One region of the Roseateles sp. DAIF2 genome, then DNA from elsewhere that is predicted to be linked to it. Evidence: riboswitches for the same ligand, from Rfam matches in the RefSeq annotation. Region 1 holds a riboswitch; each other region holds the start of a gene.

Region 1 (3,602 bases):
CGCAGGCAGCAGCAGGCCAATGCTGGCGCCCATCGCGAGCGCGACAAACAGCGAGCTGGAGGCGTTTCTGCGGCTCAATATGACCTCGGACGGCGTCCTGGGCGTAGGAATGCGTCCGACTGTACCCCCGGCTTCCGGGGGGAAACCGAGATCTGGGTGACCAAAGTCCGGCAAATGACCCGCGCCGGACCCGTCCGGCGGCCTCAGGCCGCGCGGCGCAGCTGGGCGCGGCGGTGCGCCGAGCCGGTGTGGCGGAACAGGTCCTTCGGATCATCGGCCGGCGGCACCAGCTCGACCTCCTGGCCGATGCCCAGCTCCAGCGCCAGGCGGTAGACCAGGCGCAGCGCCGAATAGTCCTCCAGCGCGAAGCCCACCGAGTCGAACACCGTGACCTGCTCGCGGCTCTGGCGCCCCTCGGCCTGGCCGGCCAGCACGCGCCACAGCTCGGTGACCGGATGGTCGGGCGCGAGCTGCTGGATGTCGCCCTCGATGCGGGTCTGCGGCTCGTACTCGACGAAGATGCGCGCGGCGCGCAGCAGCTCGGCATGCAGCTCGGTCTTGCCGGGGCAGTCGCCGCCGACCGCGTTGATATGCATGCCCGGTTCGATCATCTCGGGTGTCAGGATGGTGGCGCGGGTCTTGTCGGCCGTCACCGTGGTCACGATGTCGGCACCGCGCACCGCCTCGGCCACCGAGCCGGCGCGGCGGATGCGCAGGCCGGGGTAGGCGGCCAGATTGCGCTGCAGCTTGTCGGTCGCGGCCGCGTCGATGTCGTAGGCGACGATCTCCTCGATGCCCAGCTGGTTGTGGAAGGCCAGGGTCTGGAACTCGCTTTGCGCGCCGTTGCCGATCAGGGCCATGCGGCGCGAGTCGGGCCGCGCCAAGGTCCGAGCCGCCAGCGCCGAGGTGGCGGCGGTGCGCAGCGCGGTGGTCAGGGTCAGCTCGGACAGCAGCGGATAGCCGCTGGCCACCTCGGCCAGCACGCCGAAGGCCATCACGGTGTAGAGCCCGCGGCTGGTGTTGATCGGATGGCCATTGACGTACTTGAAGGCGTAATGCCGGGTGTCGGCGACCGGCATCAGCTCGATCACGCCGACCGGCGAATGGCTGGCCACGCGGGCGGTCTTGTCGAACTCCTCCCAGCGCAGGAAGTCCTCGCGCAGGGCCTCGGCCAGCTCGGCCATCAGCGGCGCCACGCCCTTGCGCTGCAGCAGCTGGGTCAGGGCGGGTACATCGATGAAGCGGGTCATGAACATCTCCGACGGGGCGGCTCTTGGCGTCGTGCTGGCCGTCCTTTGCGCAAATTCTGGTCGGGAGCATGGCTAATAAATAGCTGGCAAAGCGTTCAATATGTTGTGTTAACTTTGCAAAACGCCAGGCGATTCAAATCACTATGTCTAATATCGACGACACCGACCGCGAGTTGATCGCGCTGCTGCGCGACAACGCGCGGCTCTCGGTTGTCGCGCTGGCGCGCCAGCTGCGGGTGGCGCGGGCGACGGTGCAGAACCGCATCGCGCGCCTGGAGCGCGAGGGTGTGATCGTCGGCTACAGCGTGCGGCTCAAGCCCGCGGCCGAGGCCCAGCGCATCCGCGCGCTGATGAATGTGGCGGTGGAGGGCAACCGCACCGCCGAGGTGCTGCGCGAGCTGCGCGGCCACCCGAACGTCGCGGCCCTGCACAGCACCAACGGCCGCTGGGACCTGGTGGCCGAGCTGCGCGCCGACACGCTGGAGGAGTTCGACCGGGTGCTCAGCGGCGTGCGCCTGATCGAGGGCATCGCCAATACCGAGACCAGCATCCTGCTGTCGACCTACAAGGTGTGATGCCCGTCACGGGCTCGGGTTGAACCCGAGAGGGTAAACCCGCCCTCATTGGTGCGATCTGCATACAATGCCGCGCTTCTATCGCACACCCGTTCGAAAGGCGGGGTCGCAAAGCCTCCGGTCTACCTTCCCGACCCGGGACCAGGACAGCGGGGTTGCCGCACCGGCCGTCGCCGGTCGTCCGCAGCCGGCTTCGCGTCTCCGTCCCGCCCCAGGAAAGACCGCCCGCCATGCTGACAACCATCAAGAGCCGCCTGATCGCGATCTGTATGCTGATCGTGATCGCCGCGATCGGCGTCGCCACCCTGGCCAGCTATCTGAGCGTCAGCGCCCATGCGCGCCGCCAGGTGCTGGCGCAGCTGAGCGACCTGGGCGAGGCCCACGCCGGCACGATGGCGGGCTGGGTCAAGGCGCAGAAGGATATCGTCGCGGCGCTGGCCCCGGCCGCCGCGCTGGATGCACCGCAAGCGGCGCTGGAGCAGGCGCTGAAGTCCGGCCGGCTCGACCTGGCCTTCATCGGCCATGCCGACAAGCGCATGATCTCGGTGCCGGACCGCCAGCGTCCGGCCGACTACGACCCCACCGTGCGCCCCTGGTACAAGCTGGCCGAGGGCGCCGACGCGCCGGTGCTGACCGCGCCCTATATCGCCTCCTCCAGCAAGAAGCTGGTGGTCAGCTTCGCCAGCGCGATCAAGGCCGGGGGCGCGACCCGCGCGGTGGCCGGCGCCGACGTGGCGCTGGACGATGTGATCGCGACGCTCAAAAGCATCAAGCCGACCGAGAGCGGCTTCGCCTTCCTGCTGGCCAAGGACGGCAAGATCATCGCCCATCCCGATGCCGCCCTGACTCTGAAGCCGGTGGCCGAGCTGTCGGCCGGCTTCACGCCCGAGCTGCTGGCGCGCGCCAACGGCCGCGAGCTGGCCGAGGTCGAGGTGCGCGAGCGCCATTTCTTCGTCAAGGCCACGCCGGTGCCGGGCACCGACTGGACCCTGCTGGCCGCGGCCGAACAGGACGAGGCGCTGGCCGCGCTGTCCAGCCTGCTGGCGACGGCCGGCGTCTCGCTGGTGGCGGTGGCGGCGGTGGCCGCGGCGCTGTCGGCGCTGGCGATCGGCGTGCTGCTGAAGGGCCTGGGCCGGGTGCGCGGCGCGATGGACCAGATCGCCTCCGGCACCGGTGACCTGACCCAGCGCCTGGACGCCGAGGGCCGCGACGAGATCGCCGACATCGCACGCGCCTTCAATCTCTTCGTCGGCAAGATCGAGCATGTGATGCTGGACGTGCGTGCGACCAGCCAGTCGATGGCGGTGGCGGCGCGCCAGATCGCGGTCGGCAACCAGGACCTGAGCCAGCGCACCGAGGAGACCGCCAGCAATCTGCAGCAGACCGCCAGCTCGATGGAGGAACTGACCGGCACCGTGCGCCAGAGCGCCGATTCGGCCGCCAGCGCCAACCAGCTGGCCGACAGCGCCGCCCATGTCGCGCGCCAGGGCGGCCAGGTGGTGTCCCGGGTGGTGACGACGATGGAGCAGATCCAGCATGCCAGCCGGCGCATCAACGACATCATCGGCACCATCGACGGCATCGCCTTCCAGACCAACATCCTGGCGCTGAATGCGGCGGTGGAAGCCGCACGCGCCGGCGAGCAGGGCCGCGGTTTCGCGGTCGTGGCCGGCGAGGTGCGGGCGCTGGCGCAGCGCAGCGCCGAGGCGGCCAAGGAGATCAAGGGCCTGATCGGCGCCAGCGTCGAGCAGGTCGAGGGCGGCACGGCCTTGGTGGC
Region 2 (3,602 bases), 2.0 Mb from region 1:
CACGAACTCGTCGCCGCCCAGGCGCGCCACCGTGTCGCTCTTGCGCACGCAGGGCAGCAGCCGGCCCGCCACCTGCTTGAGCAGCAGGTCGCCGAGGTCATGGCCCTGGGTGTCGTTGAGGGTCTTGAAATTGTCCAGGTCGATCAGCAGCAGCGCGCCATGGCGCTGGCCGCGCTGCGCCGCCGCCAGCGCGCGCTGCAGCCGGTCCAGCAGCAGGCGGCGGTTCGGCAGGCCGGTCAGCGGGTCGTAGAAGGCCAGGCGCTCGATCTCGGCCTCGGCCGCCTTGCGCTCGGTGATGTCGCTGAACAGGCCCACGCAATGGCTCAGCTCGCCCTGCGCATCGCGCACCGCCGACAGGGTCAGCCATTGCGGATAGATCTCGCCGTTCTTGCGCCGGCTCAGGATCTCGCCCTGCCAGCGGCCCTGGCGCGCCACCAGCGCGGCGATCTCCTCGATGTACTCGGGCGCATAGCGGCCGGAGCTGAGCAGGCGCGGCGTGTTGCCCAGCGCCTCCTCGGCCGAGAAGCCGGTGATCAGGCTGAAGGCCTTGTTGACGCGCAGGATGCGGCGCTCGGCATCGGTGATGAACATGCCCTCCTGCGCCTCGAAGGCGGTGGCCGCCAGGCGCAGCTCCAGCTCGGTGGCCTTGCGCGCGCTGATGTTGCTGCCGGTGCCGCGGTAGCCCTGGAAGGCGCCGTCCTCGTCGAACAGCGGCAGGCCGCTGATCTGGATCCAGCGCCGCTCGCCGTCCGGCAGGCTCAGGTCGAACTCGAACTGGCGGATCGGGCGGCGTCGCTCCAGGTCCTGCAGATGGGCGGCCCAGGCGGGATCGCTCTCGTGCTCCGGCAGCAGCTCGCACGTCGTGCGGCCCAGCAGGGATGCCGGCGCGCGGCCGGTCACATGCTCGACATTGGGAGAGACATAGCTGAAGCGCAGCCGCTCATCCAGCTCCCAGAACCACCAATCGCCGGCCGCGGTGGCGAAGTCGTGAAAGCGCTGCTCGTTGGCGCGCAGCGCGCGGTCGGCGCGCGACAGGGTGCGCGCCACATGGCGCACGCGCCAGTACAGGCCGGCGAACAGCGCCAGCCCCAGCACGCCGCACAGACCGCCGATCCAGCCCCAGCGCCGCGTCGCCGCGGCGCGGCTGGCGCTGATGTCGTCCAGGAGGGCCAGCGAGGCCAGCGCGCGGCCCTGGCGGTCGTGCACGGTCATCAGGCTGGCCAGCCAGCTGCGCTCGTCGCGCCGGTCGCCGGTGAGCTCCAGCACGCCGGGATCCTCGCCGCCGCCGGCCAGCTCCTGCCAGGGCTCCAGCAGGCCGCTCGGCAGCGCCGGCAGGCTGTTGTGCAGCAGGGCCAGTTGCGCATGCTCGTCCCATTGCCCGGCCAGGCCCAGCAGCTGCTTGCCGCGCGCAAAGTCGCGCTCCTTGCCATGGCGCTTGTGCACCGCGGCCACCACCTCCAGCGACAGCAGGTCGCCCAGGCGGCGCGCGAACCAGCCGAGCTCGGTGCCCAGCTCCAGATAGCCGATCAGCTGGCCGTCGACCCGCCAGGGCGAGACATGGCGCAGCACCGGCACGCCGGTGCTCGCCATCTCCCAGCCCTCGGCAGGCGCATCCAGCCGCGCCGCCTCGGCCAGCACCGGGCGCAGCACCAGCTCGCCGCCCCCGGCCTCGGGGTCGAGCAGTTGCAGCAGCGTGCGCTGCTGCGGCGTGATGAAGGCGACATGGCTGATGCCCGACTCGCGCCGCATCGCGCCGTACTCGCCGCGCGCCGCGAGCAGCAGGGCCGCGCGGTCGCCGGCGCGCATCGCGCGCTGCAGCGCCGGGTTCTCGCGCGCCTGCTGGGCCAGCCAGCGCAGGCGGCGCGCCTCGTCGTCGGCCAGGCGCAGCCACAGGCTCTGGGCCTGGCGCCGGATCTCGTTGCCCTGCTGCTGCTCGCTGCGCTGCTGCTGCTGGCGCGCCGACAGGCCCAGCAGCAGCGCGATCGCCAGCAGCACCAGCAGCACCGGCGCCAGGATCTGGCGCATCAGGTGGCGGCCGCTGAAACGCCGCGGCCGCGCCGTTGCCGGCTGCGGGGCGGGGAGCGAAAACGTCGGGGATCCGTTCATGGGCGGCCGGGCGGCACGGACGAACGGAAAAGGCGGGGTGGCGCATGCGGCAGGCGACCGGCCGATGCCGGAAGCTGGCAACCCCGCTGTCATGGCCGCGCGCTTTGAAAAAACGCGGGCGTTAGACCGGTGGCTTTGCGACCCCGCTTTTCAGACCGGGTGTGCCGAGTAGGTTCTTTGTTCTACATCGAGGCGCGGATACTACCCGTTACAGACTCGGCCGGTTCGGCGCCAGGCGCGCCTTTACATGTGCGCGCCGGCCGCCGCCAAGAATTCACGTTCAGGGCCGAATAGGGTGCAGGCTCGAATCGGCCATGCCGACCAGCAGCGCGCGGCCGTCGGGCAGCACGCGGAACTCGCCGAACTTCGCGGCCTCGAAGGCGGCGGCCTGCCCCTCCTCGAAGAACCAGGCATCGCTGACCAGCACCCAGCGCCCGTCCTTGGGCGTCAACTCCAGCAGCAGCTCGCCCTCGGCCAGCGGCTGGCCCGGCGCCTGCAGACGCATGCCGGTGGCGACGCCGCGCGGGTCCAGCCGCGCGGCTAGCAGCGGGCGCTGTGCGCCCGGCAGGCGCAGCAGCTCCTCGCCCTCCAGCCGGCCGGGCAGCGCGAAGTTCAGACGCATGAAGTCGCCCTGCATCAGCGAGCGCGGATCCACCGGCGCCAGCGAAACGAACACCGGCCGGCCGTCGCGGATCAGCGTCTCCTTCTGCCAGATCGCGCCGTTGGCCACCGCCAGCACCAGCAGCGCGCCGCCGCCCAGCAGCCAGCGTGCGGCGCCGGGGGCGGGGTCGGGTCTTGCCGCCGCCTCGGCCGGTCGGCGCGCCAGCCAGGCCAGCAGGCCCAGCAGCGCGCCGAGGCCGACCAGCAGCAGCGCCTTCTGCCCCAGGGTCCAGTCCAGCTGGTAGTAGAAGCCGCCGATGATCCAGGCCGCCGCGACGCCGGCCGCCGCCGCCAGGCGCCAGCGCTGGGTGGTCGCCAGCAGAGCCAGCGCGAACAGGGTGGCGCCCAAGCCGGGCAGCAGGAAGGCCAGCGCCGCCAGCGCGGCGGCCAGGCCCAGCAGCATCGGCCGCCGGCAGCCCGGCCAGCGCCGCCACAGCAGCCAGGCCGCCGCCAGGGCCAGCGCCAGCGAGCAGCCATGCAGCAGCAGCGGCGCCAGCATTTCACTGCGCGTCAGCGCGCTGCCGATCGCCAGCAGCAGCGAGCCGGTGCCGCCCTGCCCGCCGGCGAAGCCGCCGACCAGGAAGCTCATGCCGGACATCGCGCACAGCGCCGCCAGGCAGGCCAGCAGCCAGCCGGCCGCGAACTGCTCCAGCGGCGCGGCCCAGCGCAGCCACGGGCCGGCCAGTGCATGGCGCTGCTGCCAGGTCAGCGCCGCGGCCCACAGGCCCAGCAGCAGCTGCGGCGTCAGCCAGAAGAACAGGAAGCGGATCAGGTCGGCGATGGAATGCCGCCATTCCAGCGGCAGCAGCAGGAAGCCCGTCAGCCCCGCCGCGCTC
Region 3 (3,602 bases), 1.7 Mb from region 1:
CGCGCCGGTGGTGAGCATCCTGAACCCGGTCAATGGCAGCACGGTGTCGGGCACCTTGAGCATCAGCGTCTCGGCCAGCGACAACGCCGGGGCGGCGGGCCTGGTGCAGACCCTGGCGATCGACGGCAAGACCGTGGCGACGGGCAGCGGAGCGAGCCTGGCCTACAACTGGAACACGCGCAAGGCGGCGTTGGGGACGCACACCGTTACCGCCACCGCCAGGGATGCTGCCGGTAACAGCCGCAGCGTGTCGGTGCAGGTCACCATCCGCTGAGACCGCCGCCCGCGTGCATGCTGCACCCGAGGTGTGATCAGATGTAAGCGGCCGAGGCACCACGCCCGGCCGACTTTTCCCGAGGAAACGGGATGCTTGTCCGCGGAGGCTGAACCGCTGCGGCGCGCCCAACCGGCCGTTACAAGTCCGCCCTGGCCTTGTCAAGGGGCTGCCGATAATGCGGGCGTGGATGCCTGATGGATTGGCCTCTCAGCGATATTGGCGGCTCGCCCCGGAGCTTTTCGGGGTGGCAGCGGACCCGATGGCTACCGCCCGGTAGCCCATCCCGCTCGACAAGAAAGAGCCCCAGCGCCTGTGCAGTACGACAGGCCCCCGCAGCAGCAGAGTTGTTCTGCAAAGGGCAAACCGCGCGAAAGCGCGGGACGCAAAGTCAACGGTCTAAAGGGCCTGTGGCCCCATGACGGCTGGACTGCCAGACACAACCCCGTGCATCGCGGATGCTTTCCCGCGTCCGATGCCGTCACGGCGTGCAATTCCCTTGCCGCCGCTGCCCCCGTCTGCGCAGACCGGCCCAAGAGGGTCCAGGTTCTACTCAGAAGGTTTGGGTATGAACTTCTCCTCTTTCTCCGCCGGTTCCTCCGCGCACCGGATCCTGCTGCAACGCGGCTCGCATCTCATGATCGCCATCGCCACGGGTCTGGCGAGCTGGGGCGTTTCGGCACAGACGGCCGAGCCAGAATTCGCCAAGGGGCGCCTGCTGGTGCAGGCCCGCGCGGGGCTGTCGGATATTGAGATGGAGAAGGTTGCCAAGGGCCATGGCGGGAAGGCACGACGAATCGGCAAGAGCGACCTGCACGTGATCGAGCTGCCGGGGAACGCGTCGGAGCGAGCGGTGCAGGCGCTGCTGGCCAAGCACCCGCAGCTGCGCTTCGTGGAGCTGGACCGGCGCGTGGCCCCGGCGATGGCGGTCAACGACCCTATGCCGGCAGCCAATGGCACCTGAGCAAGATCGGCGCGCAGACCGCCTGGGACAAGAGCCAGGGCGCGGGCGTGACGATCGCGATCCTGGACACCGGCATCAACGCCAGCCACCCCGACCTGGCCGCGCGCATGGTGCCGGGCTGGAACTTCTACGACAACAATGCCAACACCACCGATGTGCATGGCCATGGCACGGCCGTGGCCGGCGGCGCCGCGGCGACCTTGAACAACGGCGTGGGCGTGGCCGCGGTGGCCGGCGCGGCGCGGCTGATGCCGGTGCGCATCGCCGACGCGAACGCGTATGCCTACTGGAGCACGGTGGCGCAGGGCGTGACCTGGGCGGCCGACAACGGCGCGCGCATCGCCAACATCAGCTATGTCGGCGTGGCCGGCAGCGCGGCGGTGCAGAGCGCGGCCAATTACATGAAGAGCAAGGGCGGCCTGGTGATCGCGGCAGCGGGCAACAACGGCATCGAGGAAACCATCGCGCCGACCAGCTCGATGATGATCGTGGTGTCGGCCACCGACAGCGCCGATGCGCTGGCCAGCTTCTCCAGCTGGGGCAGCTTCGTCACCGTGTCGGCCCCGGGCAAGGACATCTGGACCACGACGCGCGACGGCGGCTACCAGGCCTGGTGGGGCACCTCGATGGCCAGCCCGGTCGTCTCCGGCGTGCTCGGCCTGATGATGGCGGCCAAACCCGCGCTGAGCGGCAGCCAGATCGAGAGCCTGCTCTACAGCACAGCCCAGGACCTGGGCGATGTGGGCCGCGACAAGAAGTTCGGCTATGGCCGCGTCAACGCCGCCGCGGCGGTGACGGCCGTGCTGACCGCCGCCGCGCCCGACACCCAGGCGCCCAGCGTCGGCATCGCCGCGCCGCTGGGGCTGAGCAACGTCAACGGCCTGGTGGCGGTGGACGTGACGGCCAGCGACAACGTCGGCGTCAGCCGGGTCGAGCTGCGGGCCAACGGCCAGCTCGTCGCGACCGACACCACGGCGCCCTATGCCTTCAGCTGGGACTCCAGCAAGGTGGCCAACGGCAACGCCAACCTGGTGGCCTATGCCTATGACGCGGCCGGCAATGCGGGCAGCTCGGCGGCGGTGACGGTCAATGTGGCCAACATCGTGGTGGCCGACACGACCGCGCCGGTGGTGAGCATCCTGAACCCGGTCAATGGCAGCACGGTGTCGGGCACCTTGAGCATCAGCGTCTCGGCCAGCGACAACGCCGGGGCGGCGGGCCTGGTGCAGACCCTGGCGATCGACGGCAAGACCGTGGCGACGGGCAGCGGAGCGAGCCTGGCCTACAACTGGAACACGCGCAAGGCGGCGTTGGGGACGCACACCGTTACCGCCACCGCCAGGGATGCTGCCGGTAACAGCCGCAGCGTGTCGGTGCAGGTGACACGCCGCTGAGCGGATCGTCTTCCAAGACCAAAACAAAGCCCGCCATCGGCGGGCTTTTTTCATTGAAGCCGAAGGACCGGTCGGCTCAACGGCGAGCGCGCTTCAGGTGGCGCGTCCAGCCGGCGCTCAGCAGCGCCAGGGCAACCAGGGCCAAGCTGGCGGGTTCGGGCACGCCGCCCCCCCACCTCCGCCGCCGCCCCCACCGCCACCGCCACCCGTCTTCCAGGTGACGTCGTGTGAGCCGGGGTTGTTGTCGAGCGTCGTGCGCAAAGTGGTCTGACCCTGTGTGTCGGTCACCAGGGCCATGACGTCGAAATGCACCCAGCTATAGCCGGATATGGCCAGCAGCAATTCCTTGATCTGGCCATCGGCTCCGCCGGTCTCGCTGGCGAAGTCGGGCACTGCGCCGGGGTTGTTGGCGAAGTTGCCGATGTCGAAGTACAGGAAGTCGGCCGTGGCGTCTTTCACCGGATCATGGTTGTTGGGGAAAAAGGCCGTGTCCGAAGTCGTGAAGGCATTGAGGCCATTGATGGTGAGCGTGCCCGCCGCACCCTCAGCCACCGTAGCCATCAGCACCGCGCCGCGCGTGTTGAAGATCGAGGGGAACAGGCTGCCGTTGGTGTACTCCATCTGCGACCAGTCCTTGCCGCCCGGATACATGCCGCCAAGCAGCAGGTCGCCAGGCTTGTAAGCTCCGCCGACAAACAGCTTGGTGCCGGAGGTGGTGGCGGTATCGGTCTCGGTCGGATTGGTCAGGTTGGCGACGTAGTCGGCATAGGTGCCTTCGCCCGGGCCGCCCGGGGCGCCGACCTGCAATGTCGGGACCGCTCCCACGCTGCCTGCGGCCAACAGGCTGGCGAGGGCGACGACCCCGAGGGACTGTCGTAATGAGACTCTCTTGTGGTGATGACGCATGGCTGGACTCCTTGGAGTTTGGCTAACGGCAATATCGTTAAGCAATTCTCGAGCCAGTTCGCAA
Region 4 (3,602 bases), 1.7 Mb from region 1:
AACGCAAGGCGCTGCGTCAGCGCATCGACCGGCTGCGCTTCGATGAGCTGGTCTGGATCGATCGCGACGGGGTACGCGGCGAGCAGCGCTACGGCGATACGCTCAGCGGCCTGCTGAGCGGCCGCGGCGTCTGCGACCGGCCTGACCGCTCGGCCCTGAAGGTCGCGGAGCCGGCGCTGGCCTTCTGCGAAGGGCGGCAGTGCATTTTGGTCACGCTGAACGGGCACCACAGCCTGCGGGTCGAGCGCACCGGCCTGTCGCCACGGGCCGGCGTGGATCCGGAGCTGGTGCTGAGCGCCTATCCTCCGGCCGCTGGTGAGCCGGTCTATGCCCCGGGCCGGCTGTTGGTACTGGCGCGGGCCGGGCTGTCGGACGTGGAGCTGGGCAAGGTCATGGGTCCGCATGGAGCGAAGGCGAGACGAATCGGCAAGAGCGACCTGCACGTGATCGAGCTGCCGGGGAACGCGTCGGAGCGAGCGGTGCAGGCGCTGCTGGCCAAGCACCCGCAGCTGCGCTTCGTGGAGCTGGACCGGCGCGTGGCCCCGGCGATGGCGGTCAACGACCCCTATGCCGGCAGCCAATGGCACCTGAGCAAGATCGGCGCGCAGACCGCCTGGGACAAGAGCCAGGGCGCGGGCGTGACGATCGCGATCCTGGACACCGGCATCAACGCCAGCCACCCCGACCTGGCCGCGCGCATGGTGCCGGGCTGGAACTTCTACGACAACAATGCCAACACCACCGATGTGCATGGCCATGGCACGGCCGTGGCCGGCGGCGCCGCGGCGACCTTGAACAACGGCGTGGGCGTGGCCGCGGTGGCCGGCGCGGCGCGGCTGATGCCGGTGCGCATCGCCGACGCGAACGCGTATGCCTACTGGAGCACGGTGGCGCAGGGCGTGACCTGGGCGGCCGACAACGGCGCGCGCATCGCCAACATCAGCTATGTCGGCGTGGCCGGCAGCGCGGCGGTGCAGAGCGCGGCCAATTACATGAAGAGCAAGGGCGGCCTGGTGATCGCGGCAGCGGGCAACAACGGCATCGAGGAAACCATCGCGCCGACCAGCTCGATGATCGTGGTGTCGGCCACCGACAGCGCCGATGCGCTGGCCAGCTTCTCCAGCTGGGGCAGCTTCGTCACCGTGTCGGCCCCGGGCAAGGACATCTGGACCACGACGCGCGACGGCGGCTACCAGGCCTGGTGGGGCACCTCGATGGCCAGCCCGGTCGTCTCCGGCGTGCTCGGCCTGATGATGGCGGCCAAACCCGCGCTGAGCGGCAGCCAGATCGAGAGCCTGCTCTACAGCACAGCCCAGGACCTGGGCGATGTGGGCCGCGACAAGAAGTTCGGCTATGGCCGCGTCAACGCCGCCGCCGCGGCGGTGACGGCCGTGCTGACCGCCGCCGCGCCCGACACCCAGGCGCCCAGCGTCGGCATCGCCGCGCCGCTGGGGCTGAGCAACGTCAACGGCCTGGTGGCGGTGGACGTGACGGCCAGCGACAACGTCGGCGTCAGCCGGGTCGAGCTGCGGGCCAACGGCCAGCTCGTCGCGACCGACACCACGGCGCCCTATGCCTTCAGCTGGGACTCCAGCAAGGTGGCCAACGGCAACGCCAACCTGGTGGCCTATGCCTATGACGCGGCCGGCAATGCGGGCAGCTCGGCGGCGGTGACGGTCAATGTGGCCAACATCGTGGTGGCCGACACGACCGCGCCGGTGGTGAGCATCCTGAACCCGGTCAATGGCAGCACGGTGTCGGGCACCTTGAGCATCAGCGTCTCGGCCAGCGACAACGCCGGGGCGGCGGGCCTGGTGCAGACCCTGGCGATCGACGGCAAGACCGTGGCGACGGGCAGCGGAGCGAGCCTGGCCTACAACTGGAACACGCGCAAGGCGGCGTTGGGGACGCACACCGTTACCGCCACCGCCAGGGATGCTGCCGGTAACAGCCGCAGCGTGTCGGTGCAGGTCACCATCCGCTGAGACCGCCGCCCGCGTGCATGCTGCACCCGAGGTGTGATCAGATGTAAGCGGCCGAGGCACCACGCCCGGCCGACTTTTCCCGAGGAAACGGGATGCTTGTCCGCGGAGGCTGAACCGCTGCGGCGCGCCCAACCGGCCGTTACAAGTCCGCCCTGGCCTTGTCAAGGGGCTGCCGATAATGCGGGCGTGGATGCCTGATGGATTGGCCTCTCAGCGATATTGGCGGCTCGCCCCGGAGCTTTTCGGGGTGGCAGCGGACCCGATGGCTACCGCCCGGTAGCCCATCCCGCTCGACAAGAAAGAGCCCCAGCGCCTGTGCAGTACGACAGGCCCCCGCAGCAGAGTTGTTCTGCAAAGGGCAAACCGCGCGAAAGCGCGGGACGCAAAGTCAACGGTCTAAAGGGCCTGTGGCCCCATGACGGCTGGACTGCCAGACACAACCCCGTGCATCGCGGATGCTTTCCCGCGTCCGATGCCGTCACGGCGTGCAATTCCCTTGCCGCCGCTGCCCCCGTCTGCGCAGACCGGCCCAAGAGGGTCCAGGTTCTACTCAGAAGGTTTGGGTATGAACTTCTCCTCTTTCTCCGCCGGTTCCTCCGCGCACCGGATCCTGCTGCAACGCGGCTCGCATCTCATGATCGCCATCGCCACGGGTCTGGCGAGCTGGGGCGTTTCGGCACAGACGGCCGAGCCAGAATTCGCCAAGGGGCGCCTGCTGGTGCAGGCCCGCGCGGGGCTGTCGGATATTGAGATGGAGAAGGTTGCCAAGGGCCATGGCGGGAAGGCACGACGAATCGGCAAGAGCGACCTGCACGTGATCGAGCTGCCGGGGAACGCGTCGGAGCGAGCGGTGCAGGCGCTGCTGGCCAAGCACCCGCAGCTGCGCTTCGTGGAGCTGGACCGGCGCGTGGCCCCGGCGATGGCGGTCAACGACCCCTATGCCGGCAGCCAATGGCACCTGAGCAAGATCGGCGCGCAGACCGCCTGGGACAAGAGCCAGGGCGCGGGCGTGACGATCGCGATCCTGGACACCGGCATCAACGCCAGCCACCCCGACCTGGCCGCGCGCATGGTGCCGGGCTGGAACTTCTACGACAACAATGCCAACACCACCGATGTGCATGGCCATGGCACGGCCGTGGCCGGCGGCGCCGCGGCGACCTTGAACAACGGCGTGGGCGTGGCCGCGGTGGCCGGCGCGGCGCGGCTGATGCCGGTGCGCATCGCCGACGCGAACGCGTATGCCTACTGGAGCACGGTGGCGCAGGGCGTGACCTGGGCGGCCGACAACGGCGCGCGCATCGCCAACATCAGCTATGTCGGCGTGGCCGGCAGCGCGGCGGTGCAGAGCGCGGCCAATTACATGAAGAGCAAGGGCGGCCTGGTGATCGCGGCAGCGGGCAACAACGGCATCGAGGAAACCATCGCGCCGACCAGCTCGATGATCGTGGTGTCGGCCACCGACAGCGCCGATGCGCTGGCCAGCTTCTCCAGCTGGGGCAGCTTCGTCACCGTGTCGGCCCCGGGCAAGGACATCTGGACCACGACGCGCGACGGCGGCTACCAGGCCTGGTGGGGCACCTCGATGGCCAGCCCGGTCGTCTCCGGCGTGCTCGG

The links. Region 1 has a riboswitch for cyclic di-GMP ahead of G8A07_RS28185 (methyl-accepting chemotaxis protein). Riboswitches for the same ligand answer to the same signal wherever they lie in the genome.
Region 2: another riboswitch for cyclic di-GMP. It lies ahead of G8A07_RS03590 (EAL domain-containing protein); the one in region 1 lies ahead of G8A07_RS28185 (methyl-accepting chemotaxis protein).
Region 3: another riboswitch for cyclic di-GMP. It lies ahead of G8A07_RS27770 (hypothetical protein); the one in region 1 lies ahead of G8A07_RS28185 (methyl-accepting chemotaxis protein).
Region 4: another riboswitch for cyclic di-GMP. It lies ahead of G8A07_RS02030 (S8 family serine peptidase); the one in region 1 lies ahead of G8A07_RS28185 (methyl-accepting chemotaxis protein).

Annotation. Positions count from the first base shown of each region.
Region 1 covers NZ_CP049919.1:4,786,271-4,789,872, reverse strand. The annotation lists gene G8A07_RS22060 (ATP-binding protein) at 1-33, opposite strand, end outside; gene G8A07_RS22055 (ornithine cyclodeaminase) at 204-1,250, opposite strand; gene G8A07_RS22050 (Lrp/AsnC family transcriptional regulator) at 1,394-1,825, shown strand; cyclic di-GMP riboswitch class I at 1,898-1,988, shown strand; gene G8A07_RS28185 (methyl-accepting chemotaxis protein) at 2,056-3,602, shown strand, end outside.
Region 2 covers NZ_CP049919.1:761,318-764,919, reverse strand. The annotation lists gene G8A07_RS03590 (EAL domain-containing protein) at 1-2,025, opposite strand, end outside; cyclic di-GMP riboswitch class I at 2,180-2,282, opposite strand; gene G8A07_RS03585 (GDYXXLXY domain-containing protein) at 2,387-3,602, opposite strand, start outside.
Region 3 covers NZ_CP049919.1:435,733-439,334, forward strand. The annotation lists gene G8A07_RS02030 (S8 family serine peptidase) at 1-274, shown strand, start outside; cyclic di-GMP riboswitch class I at 625-712, shown strand; gene G8A07_RS27770 (hypothetical protein) at 843-1,238, shown strand; gene G8A07_RS02035 (S8 family serine peptidase) at 1,286-2,632, shown strand; gene G8A07_RS28230 (hypothetical protein) at 2,709-2,777, opposite strand; gene G8A07_RS02040 (choice-of-anchor N protein) at 2,750-3,538, opposite strand.
Region 4 covers NZ_CP049919.1:431,669-435,270, forward strand. The annotation lists gene G8A07_RS02025 (S8 family serine peptidase) at 1-1,985, shown strand, start outside; cyclic di-GMP riboswitch class I at 2,333-2,420, shown strand; gene G8A07_RS02030 (S8 family serine peptidase) at 2,551-3,602, shown strand, end outside.